3 regions of the Zobellella denitrificans genome follow, and region 1 is predicted to be linked to each of the others. Evidence: predicted binding sites of a transcription regulator. Region 1 holds the regulator's gene; each other region holds the start of a gene.
The links. Region 1 encodes sigma-54, which starts transcription at its own class of promoters, with help from an activator protein. Its sites were predicted from a motif close to TGGCACNGTTTTNGCTT; they were not measured.

Region 1 (5,993 bases):
GCCATCTTGGCCATGCCCATCATGGAGTGTTCCCCTTCCTCCCGGATGATGTCCACCACGTCATCGATGGTGATGCGGCCCAGCAGGCGGCGTTCCTCGTCCACCACCGGCGCCGACAGCCAGTCGTGGCGTTCGAACAGGTTGGCCACCTCGGTGTCGGACATGGTCAGCGGAATGGCTTCCACCGAGGTGTCCATCACTTCCGCCACGGTGGCGGTGGGCGCCTGCACCACCAGGCTGGCCAGGGGCATGTCCCCCAACAGGCGGTTGTGCTGATCCACCACATAGAGGGTATCGGTGCCGTCGGGCAGTTCGCTGTGGCGGCGCAGGTAACGCAGCACCACGTCGATGGTCACGTCCGGGCGCAGGGTGATGAACTCGGTGTTCATCAGCGAGCCGGCGGTGTCTTCCGCATAGGACAGGGCCTGCTCGGCCCGCTGCCGGTCCTGCTCGTCCATCCGGTCCAGCACCTGGCTGAACAGCTGCTCGGGCAGATCCCGCAGCACATAGGCCAGATCGTCCGACTCCATGTCCTCCAGGGCGATGGCCAGCTTGTCCGGATCCATCAGCCGGATGATGCCGTCCCGCACTTCTTCCGACAGCTCTTCCAGGATCTCGCCGTAGTCGTCGGGATCGATCAGCTGCCACAGTACCTTGCGGCTGGGGGAGGGGGAGGATTCGAGCAGCCAGGCCACGTCGCCCGGGCGCATCTGCTGCAGCATGCGCCGTACGTGCACGAACATGCCGCTGTTCAGCGCCTGGGTGATGCTGTCCAGCTGATCCGGTGTCCTGGGGTGGTCTAATGGCTCGGTCATCCGGGCTCCGGGGCGAGGGGAGGAGGGGGTTATTCGGATTCGTTGAAGCGGTCGGCCACCAGCCGGGCCACGGCCTCCATCGCCGCCTCCGCGTCCGGGCCTTCGGCCACCACCCGGATGGCGTGACCCTGGGCGGTCTCCAGCATCAGCAGGCCCATGACGCTGTTGGCCGGCGCCTGTTTGTCCTGGTTGCAGACGGTGACGGTGGCGTCGAACTGCTGCGTCAGTTGCACCAGCTGGATGGCGGCCCGGGCGTGCAGCCCCAGCTTGTTGACGATTTCCAGATCCCGTTCAATTCTCGGCATTGCGTTTTTCCAGTGTTCTGTGTCGAAGTTGCACGCTCTTGCCCATCTGCCGGAATACCCGGGCCAGCTGTTCGGCGAGGAACACCGAGCGGTGCTGGCCGCCGGTACAGCCGATGGCCACGGTGACGTAGCTGCGGTTGTTGCGCTCCAGGTGCGGCATCCAGGTGATCAGCAGGTTTTCTATCTGCCACAGGTATTTCATCACCTCGGGCTGGCCGGCCAGGTAGTCGGCCACCGGCTCGTCGCGGCCGGTGAAGGGGCGAAGCTCGGCAATCCAGTGGGGATTGGGCAGGAAGCGGGCGTCGAACACGAAGTCGGCGTCCTTGGACACCCCGTACTTGTAGCCGAAGGATTCGAACACCCAGTTCAGCTCCTTTTCCTTCTTGCCGAGGATGCGCTCGCGGATGATCTCACTCAGATCGTGGATGCTTAAGGCCGAGGTATCGATGCGCAGATCCGCGTCCGAGGACAGGGGCGCCAGCAGGTGGGTCTCCTCCCGGATGGCCTCATCCAGGGTCAGGCTGTGGCGGGACAGGGGATGCAGCCGGCGAGTGTCGCCGAAACGGCGGATCAGCGCCGCGTTGTCGGCATCGATAAAGATGCTGGAGAGGGAAACGCCTTCCATGGCCCTGACTTCGGCCAGGCAGGCTTCCAGTTTGTCGGGGCTGTCAGGCAGGTTGCGCACGTCGATGCTGACCGCCACCTCGCCCGGCCTGTGCCGGCGCATCTGCACCAGATCCGGCAGCAGTTCGACGGGCAGGTTGTCGACGCAGTAATAGCCCAGGTCCTCGAGTACCCGCAGGGCCACGGTTTTACCCGAGCCGGAGCGACCGCTGACGATCACCAGTTGCATGGCGCTTGTCCTCAGGCGGAGATCATGATCTGATAGAGTTCGTCATCGCTGCCGGCCTGGCGCAACTGCTTGCATACCTGCTTGTTGCTGAGCTTTTCGGCGATCAATGACAGTGTCTTGAGGTGCTGTTTGCACTCCTGCTCGGGGACCAGCAGGGCAAAAACCAGGCCGACCGGCTGGTTGTCGATGGCATCGAACTCCACCGGCTCGGCGAAAGTGAGTAATACGGCGGTCGCCTTGTTGTCATCGCTGATACGGCCGTGGGGAATGGCGATGCCATTGCCGATGCCGGTGCTGCCCATCTTTTCCCGGGCCAGCAGGCAATCGAACAGCTGCTGGCTGCTGATGTTCAGGTGCTGGGCGGCCAGCTCGCTGATGATTTCCAGGGCACGTTTCTTGCTCGTGCAGGGAACTGCACTGCGGGTGCAGTCCCTGCTCAGTATGTCGGCGACTTCCATGGTTATTTTTGCTTGAGCTTCTCTTTGTGTTTGATGATCTGGCGATCCAGCTTGTCGATCAAGCCGTCGATGGCCGCATACATGTCTTCGTGCTGGGAGTTGGCGAAGACTTCGCCGCCGCTGACGTTCAGCTTGGCTTCGGCGATCTGCTGCAGTTTTTCCACGTTGAGGATGACGTGCGCATTGGTAATGTGGTCGAAGTGACGCTCCAGCTTGGAAAATTTGCTGTTCACATAGTCACGCAGTGAGTCTGTGATTTCCACATGGTGTCCAGTCAGGTTTATTTGCATAACGTCTTCCTTCTTGGTCTGCCTTTAAACCAGGCGTTTACGCTGATTGGAAGGGGGGATGGCCAGTGACTCCCTGTACTTGGCGATGGTCCGCCTGGCCACCTGTATCCCCTGTTCGGCCAGCAACTGGGCGATCTTGCTGTCGCTCAGCGGCTTGGCCGGGTTTTCCGCCCCGACCAGTTTCTTGATCAGGGCGCGAATCGCCGTCGAGGAGCACTCCCCGCCGTCGTCGGTTCCCACGTGGCTGGAGAAAAAATACTTCAGCTCGAACACCCCCCGGGGGGTGTGCAGGAACTTCTGGGTGGTCACCCGCGAGATGGTGGACTCGTGCATTTCCACCGCCTCGGCCACATGGTTCAGCACCATGGGCTTCATGGCTTCCTCGCCATACTCAAAGAATGCCTGTTGTTGCTCGACAATACAATTGGCAACCTTGAGCAGGGTCTCATTTCGGCTTTCCAGGCTCTTGAGAAACCACTTGGCGTCCTGCAGGTGGTTGCGGATGAACTGGCCGTCCTCGCTGTTGCGCGGCTGCCGGGCCATGGCGGCATAGGTCTGGTTGAGGCGGACCTTGGGCATGGCCTCGGGGTTGAGCTCCGCCACCCAGGCACCGTTGCGCTTGGTTACCACCACGTCCGGGATCACGTATTCGGAACTGCTCTGGATGACGGTGTGGCCGGGCCTGGGCTCCAGCTGCTGGATCAGCGCCAGCACCTCCTTGAGTTCCTCCTCCTTGAGCCTGGCCTTGCGCTGCAGGGTGCGGTAGTCCCGGTTGCCGAGCAGATCCATATGCTGGTTGATCACCTCCCGGGCCTGCTGCAGCCAGGGGGTCTCGGGCGGGAACTGCTCCAGCTGGATGCGCAGGCATTCCTGGACGTTGCGGGCCGCCACCCCGATGGGATCGAAGTGCTGGATGCGCTTGAGCACCGCTTCCACCTCGTCCGCCTCGATCTCCAGCTCGTCGCCGGCCACCGCCTCCAGGATATCGGGGACGTCTATGGTGAGGTAACCGGCCTCGTCGATGGCATCGATGATGGCCAGGGCGATGGCTTGGTCGGTATCGCTGAAGGGGGTGAGGCGCATCTGCCACAGCAGGTAGTCCTGCAGGGTTTCGGTGGTCTCGCCCTGGTAGACGGTGTCCTCGGCGCCTTCGGGCAGGCCGCCGCCGGCGCCCGGGGAAGCGGTATAAAGCTCCTCCCAGTTGGTGTCCATGGGCAGGTCATCGGACAGCTGGCTCTGCTCCATGGCGGTGTCGGCGGCCAGCTGTTCTTCGTGGCGGGGCTCGGCCACATCGATGCTTTCCGGCTCATCCTGCTCCAGTAACGGATTGCTCTCCAGGGCTTGCTGGATCTCCTGCTGCAGTTCCAGGCTGGAAAGTTGCAGCAGGCGGATCGCCTGCTGCAACTGGGGCGTCATGGTCAGCTGCTGGCCCAAACGTAACTGAAGAGTTGGCTTCATCTTTTAAAAAAGTCCTTCTATATCGACCGCACTGTCATGATGCGGGGCCTGCTCAGAGGCTGAATTGTTCACCCAGATAGACTTTCTTGACCTGCTCGTCGGCGAGGATCTCGGCCGGGGTGCCGGCGGCGATGCGGTGGCCGTGGCTGACGATATAGGCCCGTTCGCACACATCCAGGGTTTCCCGTACATTGTGATCGGTAATTAGCACGCCGAGGCCCCGATCGCGCAGGTGCAGTATGATTTTCTTGATGTCGATCACCGAAATCGGATCCACCCCGGCGAACGGCTCGTCCAGCAGGATGAAGCGGGGGTCGGCCGCCAGGGCCCGGGCGATCTCCACCCGCCGCCGCTCGCCGCCGGACAGGCTCATCCCCAGGCTGTCGCGGATATGGGTAATATTAAACTCTTCCAGCAATTGCTCCATTTTCTCGCCGCGGCCGGCGGCGTCCAGATCCTTGCGGGTTTCCAGCACCGCCATCAGGTTGTCGGCCACGCTCAGGCGACGAAAGATGGAGGCCTCCTGGGGCAGGTAGCCGATGCCGGCCCGGGCCCGCAGGTGCATGGGCTGGAGGCTGATGTCCTGGTCGTCGATGGTGATGCTGCCCGCGTCCCGCTGCACCAGCCCCACTATCATGTAGAAGGAGGTGGTCTTGCCGGCGCCGTTGGGGCCGAGCAGGCCGACGATCTGACCGGTGTTGACGGTCAGGCTGACGTCGGCGACCACCTGGCGTCCCTTGTAGCTTTTCTGCAGGCCCCGTGCTTTCAGTGTCGCCATGGTTCAGTCCTGGCCCTGCTCGTTCAGGTTCTGCAACTGCTCGGGCAGGAAGATGGTGGTCACCCTGTCCTGGCCACCCTGGCTTTCCGCCTCCATCTGCTCCCGGTCGATGTGGTAGCGGATGCGGTAGCCGGTGACGATGTTGTCGTTCTGGGTAAGCTTGGCATCCTGCAGCAGGGTGATGGTGCGGGCGCGGATGTCGTAGTGGATCTCCCGGGCCTCGGCGTGCACCGGCTGGCCGTTGTCCAGGATCTGCTGGTAGGTGGCCGGGCTGCCCTGGGCGGTCATCGACTGCAGGCCCTGTTCGGTGCGGATCACCACCAGGCGGTCGGCACGCACGTCTATGGTGCCCTGCTTGACCACCACCCGGTCGCTGAAGGTGACCTTGTTCTCGGCCAGTTCCACCAGCTGGCGGCCGGCGTCTATGGTCACCGGCTGGCGGAAGTCCGACTCCCTGGCCTCGGCCAGGCCCAGGCCCAGGGCCAGCAGGCCGCCCATGCTAAGGATTGAAGTAAGTTGCCCGGGTTTCATGCAGTAGTTCCACCGTTTGTTGATCAAGGATGCCCAGCAGGCCCTGGCCCTGGGCCTGGTAGTGCGGGCTGCTCAGCTGGACGTCCCGGTTGGAGCGCAGCTGGTTGTTGATGAAGTCCAGTTCCAGGTATTCGGTGGTCAGGGTTTCCACCAGGGCATCCGGAAGCAGCCCCCGGCCGACCACGTTGCCGACCATCACCGCGTTGTCGCCGGTGTTGATGATGCCTTCATCCCCCTGCAACCGCCACTGGGGCTGGCCGTCGGGCGAATAGAGCAAGATAACAGGTTTTTCCATCAGGGTCATGGACAGCGGGTCGTAGTACTCGGCGTAGTCCGCTTCCAGCCCCCGGTAGGGCAGCCCGAGCCGGTTGTACTGGATGCTGGCCAGCCCCCGGGCCACGAAATCCGGCTGGTAATCCTGTTCGCCGAGCGGGCCCGGGCCCGCGGGTCTGAACCACTGCCAGGCGATCAGGGCGGCGAGGAAGAGGCCGCCGAACAGCCAGCT
Region 2 (5,993 bases), 1.6 Mb from region 1:
AGTTGTTCGAAGTGCTCGACCAGACTGGTGTAGGACATGAAAATTTTCCTTGTGTTGATTCAGCCGAGGCGGCTCTGGTGACGTTCGCGGGTTTCCTGCTTGGCCCGCTCGCTCTTGCGCAGCAGCACATAGAGGCTGCCGCTGCCGCCGTGAGCGCGTTGGGTGCTGTGGCAGGCCAGCACCTCCGGCAGTTGCGGCAGCCAGCCGGAAACGTAGCTTTTCAGCAGCGCCTGGGGCCGGCTGCGCTCGCCCTTGCCGTGCACCACCACCACGGAGCGCAGCTCCAGCCGCAGGCAGTCGCGGATAAAGCCGAGCAGGGCGGCGCGGGCCTGCGCCACCGTATGGTTGTGCAGATCGAGGCGGGCCTCGCAGGGATACTTGCCCAGGCGCAGCTTGCGGAACACCCCCTCCTGCACCCCGTCCTTCTTGTAGGACACCAGATCATCGGGCTTGAGCAGGGTGACGTTCTCGAGGGACAGGCAGGCGGGGGCGGCGCGCTGTTCCGCCTCGGCGGCGGCGCGCCTGGTCTCCAGGCTGGCGGCGTCCTGCCCGGGACGGGCAACGGAGGCCAGGGTGTCTTGCCGGAGCGGGGTCAACCCCTCCAGCTCACCGATAAAGGATGACCATTCGGAAGAAGGCATGGCGGCGGCTCCTCGGTAACGGGAATAGCCGCAGTATAAGCAAGTTGCACAAAAGGGGAAACGGCAGACCCCGGGGGAGGAGGTCGGGGTCCACCGTTGTTAAACCGGTATTATTCCTGGGGAGAAGCCTTTTTCACCTTGTAGATGAAGTAGCCCGCGTAGAAGCTGATCAGCAGCGCGGTGGCGATAATGACGATCATGGACATCAAGCCGACATCGCTGCCAAACATCAAATCAAGCCAGAATTCCATCAGTCATCTCCTTATCGTCTCGCTATGAACGCCATCTTAGCGGGCCGGCAGGGAGCCATGCTGATCCTGATCAATAAACTATCTTGTCCTCTATTTTTTTAAGGGTATAGCCATCCTGGCGCAGCAGGGCGAGCAGCCCCTGCTCGCCGTAGAGGTGCAGGGCGCCCACCACCAGCAGTGCCCGGGGTGGATTCAGCTGCGTGAGCCGCTCCAGCCACAGCCGGTTGCGCGACAGCAGCAGTTCCTGCTCGATAAAGGCCTTGAGCTCCTCGCCGGTGTCTTCCTGCAGCAGCGCCTGCAGGGCCTGTTCGTCGCCGTCGAGCCAGGTGTCGAGCAACCGGTTCAGGTGGCCTTGCATGTCGGGCAGCTCATCCAGGGTATGGCGCACGAAGTCGGCCTCTAGCCGTCGTTCCGGCAGGGAGGCCAGCATGCCGAACACGGTGCTGGGGGATTCCAGCCCGGCCACCGGTATCTGCCGGGCCCGGGCCTCGGCCAGTATCTGCATGTCCACTCCCTGCTCGCCGGCAAAGCCCAGGGCCATGGCCCTGGCCTGGGTCAGTTGCAGGGCGGCGAACCAGGGTGGCAGCGGTCTGAGCTGGGCCAGGCCGGCCTGGCTGATGGCGGCGTCGAGTTCGGCGGAGAGGGGGGCGCCCAGCCGGCTGGGCCAGTTTTCCCCGGCCGCCATGCGCAGGTAGGGAGCCAGCGCGGCTGGGGTGATCTCCTGCGGGTCCACTTCCAGCAGCAGCTGACGGCTGTCGTCCAGCGCCCGCAGCAGTACCGGCGGCAGTTCGGCCAGGCGTTCGTCGGCAATATGGATGGAGCCGAACAGCCAAAGTTGTTGCCCGTCCTTGCTGGCCGACCAGAGCGCCGGCGCGGCCAGCCCCTGAGCGCACCAGAGCCACAGTAGCAAGTGCCAGAAAATTTTCATGGAGCCCCCTGTTTTGTTGGCCGGCTTTGATTATGATGCCGGGATAATTATTCATTCTAGAAAAAGGACGTTTTTATGCCTCATCTGCGCTTTCGCGGCCTGGCCCGGGACACGGTAAAACAGGTCAGCAAGACCCTGGTGGATACCCTGGCGCCCCTGGCCGGCAGCCCCAAGGAGCATTTTACCCTGGAATTCATTCCCGCCGAGTTCGTGCAGCAGGGGCAGGCGGTGAACGGCTATCCCTTCGTCGAGGTGCTCTGGTTCGAGCGCCCGCTGGAGGTGCAGGACAAGGTGGCCGCCGCCATCACCGAGGCGCTGCGGGCCCGGGTGGGCGAGGGGCTGGACATCGGCGTGGTGTTCACCCGGCTGGAAGGGCGCAACTACTACGAAAACGGCAGCCATTTCGGCTGACGGCATTGCAGGATCCTTTGTAGGGGCCTTTGTTGGAGCCTTTGTAGGGTCCACTTCAGTGGACCTTTTCAACATCGGTGTCGGGATTTGGTCGAATAAATTCGACCCTACAGGGACATCCCAGCATCGGTGTCGGGATTTGGTCGAATAAATTCGATCCTGGTCAATTTCGTCAGCCGCCTGCCTTCAGCATCATCCGATCCAGCGCCCGGTCGCTCAGCAGGCGGCGCAGCCAGCTCATCATCAGTGTGGCCCGGGTGACCGGATAGCGGGTTTTGGGCCTGGCGCTGGTCAGGGCGTGCAGCACCGGCGGCAGGCAGGATTCCGGGGGCAGGCTGTAGCGGGAACTGGAGCCGGGTTTTTCCAGCCTGGCAAGGGTTTGCCGGTAGGCTTGCCGGTGCCGGCTCTGCTCCGGATCCACGTGGCGCAGAAAGGCCTCCCTGGCATTGGCGCGAAAGCGGGTTTCGATGGGGCCGGGCTCCAGCAGGCTGACATGCACCCCGGTGCCGGCCAGCTCCAGGCGCAGGGTGTCGGTGTAGCCCTCCAGCGCGAACTTGGTGGCGTTGTAGGCGCCGCGAAACTGCATGGCCACCAGCCCCAGCACCGAGCTGTTCTGGATGATGCGGCCCTCGTCGGCGGCCAGCATCAGCGGCAGCGCCAGCCGGGTGAGGTGGTGGGTGCCGAACAGGTTGGTGTCGAACTGCCGGCGCAGGGCCTGGGTGGGCAGATCCTCCAGCGCCCCCGGCTGGCCGTAGGCGCCGTTGTTGAACAGGCCGTACAGGGTGCCGCCGGTGAGGGCCAGCGCCTGTTCGAACCCTTCCTCTATGCTGGCTTCGTCGGCCAGATCCAGCCGTACCGCCGCCAGCCCTTCTTCCTTCAGCCGTGCCACGTCCTCCGCCCGGCGGGCGGAGGCGACGATCTTGAAGCCCTGCCGGTGCAGATAATGGGCGGCGCAATGGCCGATGCCGGACGAGCAGCCGGTGATCAGAACAGCTTTGGACATAAACGGCTCCTGAGTAATGAGGCCATTACTCTGCCGTCTGTGCCGGTCGGGTGCAACAAGGGAAGAAAGAAAAGCAGGAAATGGCGCCCCCACCAGGACTCGAACCTGGATCGCCCGCTTAGGAGGCGGGTGCTCTATCCTGTTGAGCTATGAGAGCGTGGGGCGAGTATATATAACTCCGCCCGGGATGAGAACCTGCCGCCTGCGCGAGTGCGCATAAAATCGGCATCGGGGCTCAAAGCTGGGTGAGGATGTCGCCCGGGCCCACCCGCACCTGGCGCGCGGCACCGTCCGCCGGGGTCAGCAGGCTGTAGTCCGGGTGGCTCTGGCTCACCACGAACTGGGCCCGGGCCGAGATCTCGCTGTAGTAGCCGGGCTGCAGCTGGCGGCGATGGACCAGGGTGAAGCGATCCCCCACCTGGATGCCGGACTGGCGGCCCAGATCCATCAGTATGCCTTCTTCCGACTGCTGCAGTATGTTGCCTACCGCCTTCATGCACGACTGGGCCTGCACCAGATCCCGCGCGGCCCGGGCGAGCAGCTGATCCACCGCCTGGCCATAGGCGGACTGCCAGAACCCCTGCTCGTGCACATTGACCCGGGCGTGGCGCTGGAAGGTCCAGGGGGACTGGGCCTGGTAGCGCTGCTGCAGCAGGGTTTCGCCGGTGAGGCCGTCCTCCAGGGTGAGCGAGAGGCGAAACTGGCGGGGTTGCTCGCGGAAGCGCCAGTCCACCCAGTTGCCGTCGTTCATGCTGATGTCTTCGATGACGCCGCTCAGCAACAGCCGCGACTGCTGCTGCCGGGCCAGCAGATCGCCGCCCTGGCGCAGGCCGGGGCTGCGCGGCAGCCGGGGATCCGTGGTGAGTTGATGGGGCAGCTGCGTCATAAGATTGACGCTGTCGCCGAGGCGCTGGGCCAGGCGTTGGGTGACGGCGCCGCCCAGCTCGTAGATCTGGCCAATCTGGCCCTGCTCCGGATGCTGCAGGGGCAGGGTGGTGAGCGCCAGGCCGGGACGGTAGCGGCCGACACACTGGGGCTGCACGTTCTGGTTGGGCCAGATATCGGCCCGCACCGTCAGCCACAGCCGGCCCTGGCTGCGACGCTCGTCGAGGATCAGGTAGTCCATCAGTTCGCCCTGGGCGGCAATATCCAGCCGCTGGCCGGAAAACATGCCGTTGTTGACCGACTGCACCGTGGTCAGGGAAGCGCCGGCCTGCAGCAGGGCATCGGCCAGGGCCTGCTCCAGGGCCTGTTGGCGGGCGCTGTCCTCGCCCAGGCTGAGCGGCGCCGAGCCCTCGGCCTGATACCAGTCGGCCTGGGCGGCGAGAGGCAGCAACGAAAGCAGCAGGGCGGCGATGAAGGTGTTTTTCGGCACGATAGGATCCTGTGTCACAAAGGGCCGGCAATAAAAATGCGGCCAGGGTCAACTCTTGGCAAGAATTATGCAAAATTCTTGCCCGATACCTTGAGGACAGCGGTTAAAGTTTGGCAACCCCTGGCCGATAAGGATCCAGTTTCGTCCTATTTTTCGGGAGCCTGTTGATGACAAGACCATTGATGCTCGTCGCCGTGCTGGGGCTGTCAGCCTGTGCCGGCACGGGCGGGCAGCAGTTTGACAATCAGAACCACTATCTGCCCCATGATCATGCTTCCCACTATATCAACCGCAAGCCGCTGGGGCCGCAGCCTGCCCCGGCCAGCTCGCCCCGGCACAGCCAGGACGGGGTGCCCATGCGCATGAGCGCCGGCACCCGCAGCGCCCACCTGCCTTCCGCCGGGCCTTCCCTGGTGGGAGGGCAGACCCAGCTGCAGCAGCATATGTCGGCCCTGGCCTACCGGCTGGTGTCCAGCGCCCACGGCCTGGACGCCCAGTCCGGCATAGCGGTGAGCGGCTTCGTCAGCCAGGAGGACTACCGCAGCCAGGATCAGTTCGGGCGGCTGCTGTCGGAAACCATGATGTTCCAGCTCAACCAGTACGGCCTGCGGGTGGTCGACTTCAAGGCGCTGCCCTTTATCCGCATCACCCCCGAGGGGGATGTCAGCACCAGCCGTGATTATCGCCAGCTAAGCGGCAAGATCGGGGCCCGCTACCTGGTGCACGGCACCGTCAGCGAGACCCTGGGCGGTCGCCTGGTCAATGCGCGCCTGATCTCCATGGGCGACAACAGCCTGGTGGCCAGCGCCCAGCAGTTTATTCCCGACTACCTGGTGGGCGGCATGCTCAAGGCGCGCGGGCCCGAAGTGGTGATCACCCCGGAGCAGAGGAGCCGTTATGCGAAATAGACTCTGTGCCCTGCTGTTGCTGGCGCTGACCGGTTGCAGCGCCAGCCAGGCCGGTGCCGGCAGCCAGGATGTGCCGGCCAAAAAGAACCATCTCTATGCGGTGGGCTACGCCCCCATCAGCCTGCAGCAGCCTGCCGACTACCAGCAGAAGCTGCTCTACGCCATGCGGGCGTCCAAGCTCGACGCCTACCGGGAGCTGACCGAGCAGTTGAGCGGGGTGATGACTTCCAGCGCCAGCCAGCTGAACGGCCATGTCCTGCAGGACGGCACCGTCAGCACCAGCAGCCGGGGCATGGTGCGGGGGGCCCGGGTGGTCAACAGCTATCCCGACGGCGACATGTACGTCACCGAACTGGAGCTGGATTTGGCCTTTTATCAGCGGCTGCGCCAGGGGCGGTGAGATAATCCGGGACTGGGGACTGGGGACTGGCCCCGGTCCGCGCGGTTACACCTTGAAGCCGGTGCCTTTGTTGATG
Region 3 (5,993 bases), 110 kb from region 1:
GGCCGGTTTCCTCGCCGCCGTGGCCAAGGGTGAGGTGAGCTCGCCCGTGGTCTCCCCCGCGCAGGCCACCGAGCTGCTGGGCACCATGCAGGGCGGCTACAACATCCAGCCGCTGATCGAACTGCTCGACGTCGCCGCCCTGGCCCCCATCGCCGCCCAGGCCCTGTCCCACACCCTGCTGATGTTCGATGCCTTCCACGACGTGGCCGACAAGGCCAAGGCCGGCAACGTCCATGCCCAGCAGGTGCTGCAGTCCTGGGCCGACGCCGAGTGGTTCCTGGGCCGTCCCGCCCTGGCCGACAAGATCACCCTGACCGTGTTCAAGGTGCCCGGTGAAACCAACACCGATGACCTGTCCCCGGCCCAGGACGCCTGGTCCCGTCCCGACATCCCGCTGCATGCCCTGGCCATGCTGAAGAACGCCCGTCCCGGCATCGCCCCCGACGAAGACGGCGTGGTCGGCCCGATCACCGCCATCAACGCGCTCAAGGAAAAAGGCTTCCCCCTGGCCTACGTGGGCGACGTGGTCGGCACCGGCTCCAGCCGCAAGTCCGCCACCAACTCCGTGCTCTGGCACATGGGTGACGACATCCCCTTCGTGCCCAACAAGCGCGCCGGCGGCGTGTGCATCGGCGGCAAGATCGCCCCCATCTTCTTCAACACCATGGAAGATGCCGGCGCCCTGCCCATCGAGTGCGACGTGACCAAACTCAATACCGGCGACGTCATCGACATCTACCCCTATGAGGGCAAAGTTTGCCGCCACGGCAGCGACGAGGTGCTGGCCGAGTTCAAACTCAAGACCGAGGTGCTGCTCGACGAAGTGCGCGCCGGCGGCCGCATCCCGCTGATCATCGGCCGCGGCCTGACCGACAAGGCCCGCGCCGAACTGGGCCTGGGCCACTCCGAGGTATTCAAGCGCCCGGCCGACGTGGCCGACTCCGGCAAGGGCTACACCCTGGCCCAGAAGATGGTGGGCAAGGCCTGCGGCGTGGCGGGCGTGCGCCCCGGCCAGTACTGCGAGCCCAAGATGACCACCGTCGGCTCCCAGGACACCACCGGCCCCATGACCCGGGACGAACTGAAGGACCTGGCCTGCCTCGGCTTCTCCGCCGACCTGACCATGCAGTCGTTCTGCCACACCGCCGCCTATCCCAAGCCGGTGGACGTGGTCACCCACCACACCCTGCCCGACTTCATCATGAACCGGGGCGGCGTGTCCCTGCGCCCGGGCGACGGCGTCATCCACTCCTGGCTGAACCGCATGCTGCTGCCCGACACCGTGGGCACCGGCGGTGACTCCCACACCCGTTTCCCCATCGGCATCTCCTTCCCGGCGGGCTCCGGCCTGGTGGCCTTCGCCGCCGCCACCGGGGTGATGCCACTGGACATGCCCGAGTCGGTGCTGGTGCGCTTCAAGGGCGAGATGCAGCCCGGCATCACCCTGCGCGACCTGGTGCACGCCATTCCCTACTACGGCATCAAGCAGGGCCTGCTGACCGTGGCCAAGGAAGGCAAGATCAACGAATTCTCCGGCCGGGTGCTGGAAATCGAGGGCCTGCCCCAGCTGAAGGTGGAGCAGGCATTCGAGCTGGCCGATGCCACCGCCGAGCGCTCCGCCGCCGGTTGTACCATCAAGCTGGACCAGGAGCCGATCGCCGAGTACCTGAACTCCAACATCGTGATGCTGAAGTGGATGATCGCCGAAGGCTACGGCGACCGGCGTACCCTGGAGCGGCGCATCAAGGGCATGGAAGAATGGCTGGCCAACCCGGAGCTGCTGGCCGCGGACGCCGACGCCGAGTACGCCCACGTGCTGGAAATCGACATGAGCGAGATCAAGGAGCCCATCCTGTGCGCGCCCAACGATCCGGACGACGCCCGCCTGCTGTCCGAGGTACAGGGCGAGCAGATTGAGGAGGTGTTCATCGGCTCCTGCATGACCAACATCGGCCACTTCCGCGCCGCCGGCAAGCTGCTGGACAAGTACAAGGGCCAGCTGCCGACCCGGCTGTGGGTGGCGCCGCCGACCAAGATGGACAAGGACCAGTTGACCGCCGAGGGCTACTACGGCATCTTCGGCCGGGTCGGTGCCCGCATCGAGATCCCGGGCTGCTCCCTGTGCATGGGCAACCAGGCGCGGGTGGCGGACAACAGCACCGTGGTGTCCACCTCCACCCGTAACTTCCCCAATCGCCTGGGCAAGGGTGCCAACGTCTACCTGGCGTCGGCCGAGCTGGCGGCGGTGGCGGCGATCCACGGCAAGCTGCCGACGGTGGCGGAGTACCTGGAGTACGCCCAGGAGCTGAACGCCACGGCGGCGGACACCTACCGCTACCTGAACTTCGACGAGCTGGACAGCTACGTGCAGAAGGCCGACACCGTGATCTTCCAACAGGCCATCTAAACGCCTCCTCGGAACACGCTGAACCAAAGCCAGCCCTCGGGCTGGCTTTTTGGTGCGCCCGGTTTTTTCTTTCAGACCCACTCGAATGCTGCATCATATTGGAGCACGAGCGGCCCGTCCGCATGGGCGTTGTACCCGTGGCCAAGGTGTTGCTTTCAGATATGGAGGTTCCCGCAGCGCGGGAAGGCAGGCGAGCCGCCTGCGCTCCGGGGGCGCTTGGCTTTTTTCCGGGTGGCTGTCGCGAACCGGCGTGAGGGAGTAGAATCCGGTCCCTGATGACTGATGAGGTGGTTATGGACTTTGAATTTTTCCGGGATCTGAACGGGACCTGCCGGGCGCGTTTTTCCATGGGCCACGAGGCCTTCGGCCAGTGGTTGACCGACGAGGTGACTCCGGCCGAGGCCGAGGCGCTGCTCGGGATGATCCATGAGCTGGAAGGCGGCCGGCGGGAGGAGTTCAGGAAAGTCTATGCCGAGTTCAGCTTGTTTCTTGGTCGGGACGAGGCCGAACTCGCCGCCCATACCCTGGCCTTCGCCAACGATGAACTGGAAGAGGGCATGGCTTACTACGACGACGAGCTGTTCGCCGGCTGCGGCCTGGACGATCTGGCTCGGGTGCTCATCCAGTGGCGGGCGTTTATTAAAGCTTGATCTTCCCCCTGCCGCTCTTGATTTTTCCCCTGTGGGTCTTGCTGTCCACCCGCCGGGCCCTGGCGGCCTTGCCCGGTTTGGTGGCCCGGCGCACCTTGATGGGGCGGCCCGCCTGCTGCAACAGCGCCACCAGGGCGGCTTTGGCGGTTTCCTTGTTCATTAGCTGGCTGCGATCGGTATCGCAGCGGATCAGTATCCAGCCCGACGACAGTATGCGGTGATCCTTCATCGCCGCCAGCGCCTGCTTGTAACTGTCGGGCAAACTTGGACTATTGGCATAGTCGAAGCGCAGCTGTACCGCCGAGTCGGTTTTATTCACGTGCTGGCCGCCGGGGCCGCCGGCCCTCATGGTCAGGAACTCCAGCTCGCGCTCGGGGATATGCACCCGGGCCGATATTTCCAACATGCCTTTCTCCAACGCACCATTTTGGTGCCTTCCTGTTCAAGCCTGCACCAAGATAACATTCAGCCCCTGGTCGGGACCAGTCTTCATATTGTAACTATATGAAAAACAACAAATAAAAAAGTTGGCACAGAGATTGTTTATAGCTAAGGGTCACAGGCTTACAACACGGAGCTAGCCATGAAGATGATCTGCGCCATTATCAAACCGTTCAAACTCGATGACGTACGTTCGGCCCTGGCTGAAGTGGGCATCGACGGCATGACGGTGTCGGAAGTAAAGGGATTTGGCCGCCAGAAAGGGCACACCGAGCTTTACCGGGGCGCCGAGTATACCGTGGATTTCCTGCCCAAGATCAAGCTGGAAATCGCGACCCAGTCCGATCAGGTGGAGCGGGTGATCGAGGCCATCTCGGAAACCGCCTACACCGGCAAGATCGGCGACGGCAAGATTTTTGTATTTGACCTGCTGCAAACCGTGCGGATCCGCACCGGCGAGCGCGATGTAGAAGCGATTTAAGCGAGGGAACGCATGATGGATGCATTGACCGAAATGAAGTTTGCCCTGGACACCTTTTATTTCCTGATGTCCGGCGTGCTGGTGATGTGGATGGCGGCGGGCTTCGCCATGCTGGAGGCGGGCCTGGTCCGGGCCAAGAACACCACCGAAATCCTGACCAAGAACATACTGCTGTTCGCCATCGCCTGTACCATGTACCTGCTGGTGGGCTACCACATCATGTACGTGGACAACGCCGAAGGTGGCTGGCTGCCGAGCCTGGGCGGCCTGATCGGCTCCGCCGACGCCGATGCCGACCATGCCCTGGAATCCGATTTCTTCTTCCAGGTGGTGTTCGTGGCCACCGCCATGTCCATCGTCTCCGGTGCCGTGGCCGAGCGCATGAAGCTGTGGGCCTTCCTCGCCTTCTGCGTGGTACTGACCGGCTTTATCTACCCGCTGGAAGGTTACTGGACCTGGGGTGGCGGCTTCCTGTCCGAATGGGGCTTCACCGACTTCGCCGGCTCCGGCATAGTGCACATGGCCGGTGCCGCCGCCGCCCTGGCCGGGGTGCTGCTGCTGGGTGCCCGTAAAGGCAAATACGGCAAGAACGGCGAGATCCATCCCATCCCCGGTTCCAACATGCCGCTGGCGACCCTGGGTACCTTTATCCTGTGGATGGGCTGGTTCGGCTTCAACGGCGGTTCCCAGTTGCTGGTGTCCGACGTGGAAAACGCCACCGCCGTGGCCAAGATCTTCGTCAACACCAATGCCGCCGCCGCCGCCGGTGCCATCGGCGCCCTCTTCGTCACCAAGATGACCTGGGGCAAGGCGGATCTGACCATGATCCTCAACGGCGCCCTGGCCGGCCTGGTGGCCATTACCGCCGACCCGCTGTCTCCCGGCCACCTGTGGGCGGCCTGTATCGGCCTGCTGGCCGGCGTGCTGGTGGTCTATGCCATCGTCAGCCTGGACAAGCTGCGTATCGACGACCCCGTGGGTGCCATCTCGGTGCACGGCGTGTGCGGCATCTTCGGCCTGCTGCTGGTGCCGGTGGCCAACGAGGACGCCTCCCTGTGGGCCCAGATGGTCGGCATAGTGGTTATCGGTGCCTGGGTATTCTGCGCCAGCCTGCTGGTGTGGTATGTGCTCAAGCAGGTGATGGGTATCCGCGTGACCGAAGAGGAAGAGATGTCCGGCATGGACATGATCGACTGCGGCATCGATGCCTACCCCGAGTTCGTGACCGTGAAGCAGAACTGATTTTCAACGACTTGACGAGGCTGCCGAGCCTGGTTTTGGGAGACCCCTGGGTCTCCCTTTTTTGTTGTGCGGCTTTGATCTGGCGCAAGGAAAAATCGGCACTGATGGAGAACCTTATTGCAGATGAAAATTTTTATTATTTAGATGTGGTTTGAGTGTTGATTCCCATGCGGACCCGGTTATACTGCTGAACGTTAATTATTCTCACTCAACCAAATGGAATCTGGATGATGTCAAACAAGTTGTTCCTGTCTGCCGCCGCCCTGCTGGTATCCAGCTTTACCGCCCAGGCCTTTGCCGAAGAAGTCAACGTCTACTCCAACCGTCAGGACTTCCTGATCAAGCCCATCGTCGACGAGTTCACCAAGGAAACCGGTATCAAGGTCAACCTGGTCAACATCCCCGACGGTCTGGGTGAGCGCCTGGAGCGGGAAGGTCGCCTGTCGCCGGCGGACCTGGTGCTGACCGTGGACATCAGCCGCCTGATGGAGGTGGTGGACAAGGACCTGACCCAATCGGTACAGAGCGAGGTGCTGGAGCAGAACATTCCGGCCCAGTACCGGGATCCGGATGGCAAGTGGTTCGCCCTGACCACCCGTGCCCGCGTGGTCTACAGCTCCGCCGAGCGCGTGGGCAAGACCGACATCACCTATGAAGAGCTGGCCGATCCCAAGTACAAGGGCAAGGTCTGTACCCGCAGCGGCAAGCACGCCTACAACATCGGCCTGACCGCCTCCATGATCGCCGAGCACGGCACCGAATACACCAAGCA

Region 2: the regulator sigma-54 is predicted to act here: its motif matches at 4,677-4,693, upstream of AN401_RS04360 (flagellar assembly protein T N-terminal domain-containing protein).
Region 3: the regulator sigma-54 is predicted to act here: its motif matches at 3,586-3,602, upstream of AN401_RS16120 (P-II family nitrogen regulator).

Annotation. Positions count from the first base shown of each region.
Region 1 is NZ_CP012621.1:3,521,522-3,527,514, reverse strand. Features, by position in the region: gene mgtE (magnesium transporter) at 1-815, opposite strand, end outside; gene AN401_RS16685 (HPr family phosphocarrier protein) at 845-1,120, opposite strand; gene rapZ (RNase adapter RapZ) at 1,107-1,973, opposite strand; gene ptsN (PTS IIA-like nitrogen regulatory protein PtsN) at 1,985-2,431, opposite strand; gene hpf (ribosome hibernation promoting factor) at 2,434-2,721, opposite strand; gene AN401_RS16665 (RNA polymerase factor sigma-54) at 2,746-4,179, opposite strand; gene lptB (LPS export ABC transporter ATP-binding protein) at 4,232-4,957, opposite strand; gene lptA (lipopolysaccharide transport periplasmic protein LptA) at 4,961-5,455, opposite strand; gene lptC (LPS export ABC transporter periplasmic protein LptC) at 5,457-5,993, opposite strand, start outside.
Region 2 is NZ_CP012621.1:909,624-915,616, forward strand. Features, by position in the region: gene AN401_RS04325 (carboxypeptidase M32) at 1-38, opposite strand, end outside; gene smrA (DNA endonuclease SmrA) at 60-641, opposite strand; gene AN401_RS04335 (DUF3149 domain-containing protein) at 752-892, opposite strand; gene AN401_RS04340 (TraB/GumN family protein) at 963-1,820, opposite strand; gene AN401_RS04345 (DUF1904 domain-containing protein) at 1,896-2,231, shown strand; gene AN401_RS04350 (SDR family NAD(P)-dependent oxidoreductase) at 2,404-3,234, opposite strand; tRNA gene AN401_RS04355 (tRNA-Arg) at 3,316-3,391, opposite strand; gene AN401_RS04360 (flagellar assembly protein T N-terminal domain-containing protein) at 3,470-4,609, opposite strand; gene AN401_RS04365 (FlgO family outer membrane protein) at 4,777-5,517, shown strand; gene AN401_RS04370 (LPP20 family lipoprotein) at 5,507-5,917, shown strand; gene AN401_RS04375 (flagella synthesis protein FlgN) at 5,963-5,993, opposite strand, start outside.
Region 3 is NZ_CP012621.1:3,414,853-3,420,845, reverse strand. Features, by position in the region: gene acnB (bifunctional aconitate hydratase 2/2-methylisocitrate dehydratase) at 1-2,407, shown strand, start outside; gene AN401_RS16130 (YacL family protein) at 2,701-3,057, shown strand; gene arfB (alternative ribosome rescue aminoacyl-tRNA hydrolase ArfB) at 3,047-3,463, opposite strand; gene AN401_RS16120 (P-II family nitrogen regulator) at 3,641-3,979, shown strand; gene AN401_RS16115 (ammonium transporter) at 3,995-5,221, shown strand; gene AN401_RS16110 (Fe(3+) ABC transporter substrate-binding protein) at 5,449-5,993, shown strand, end outside.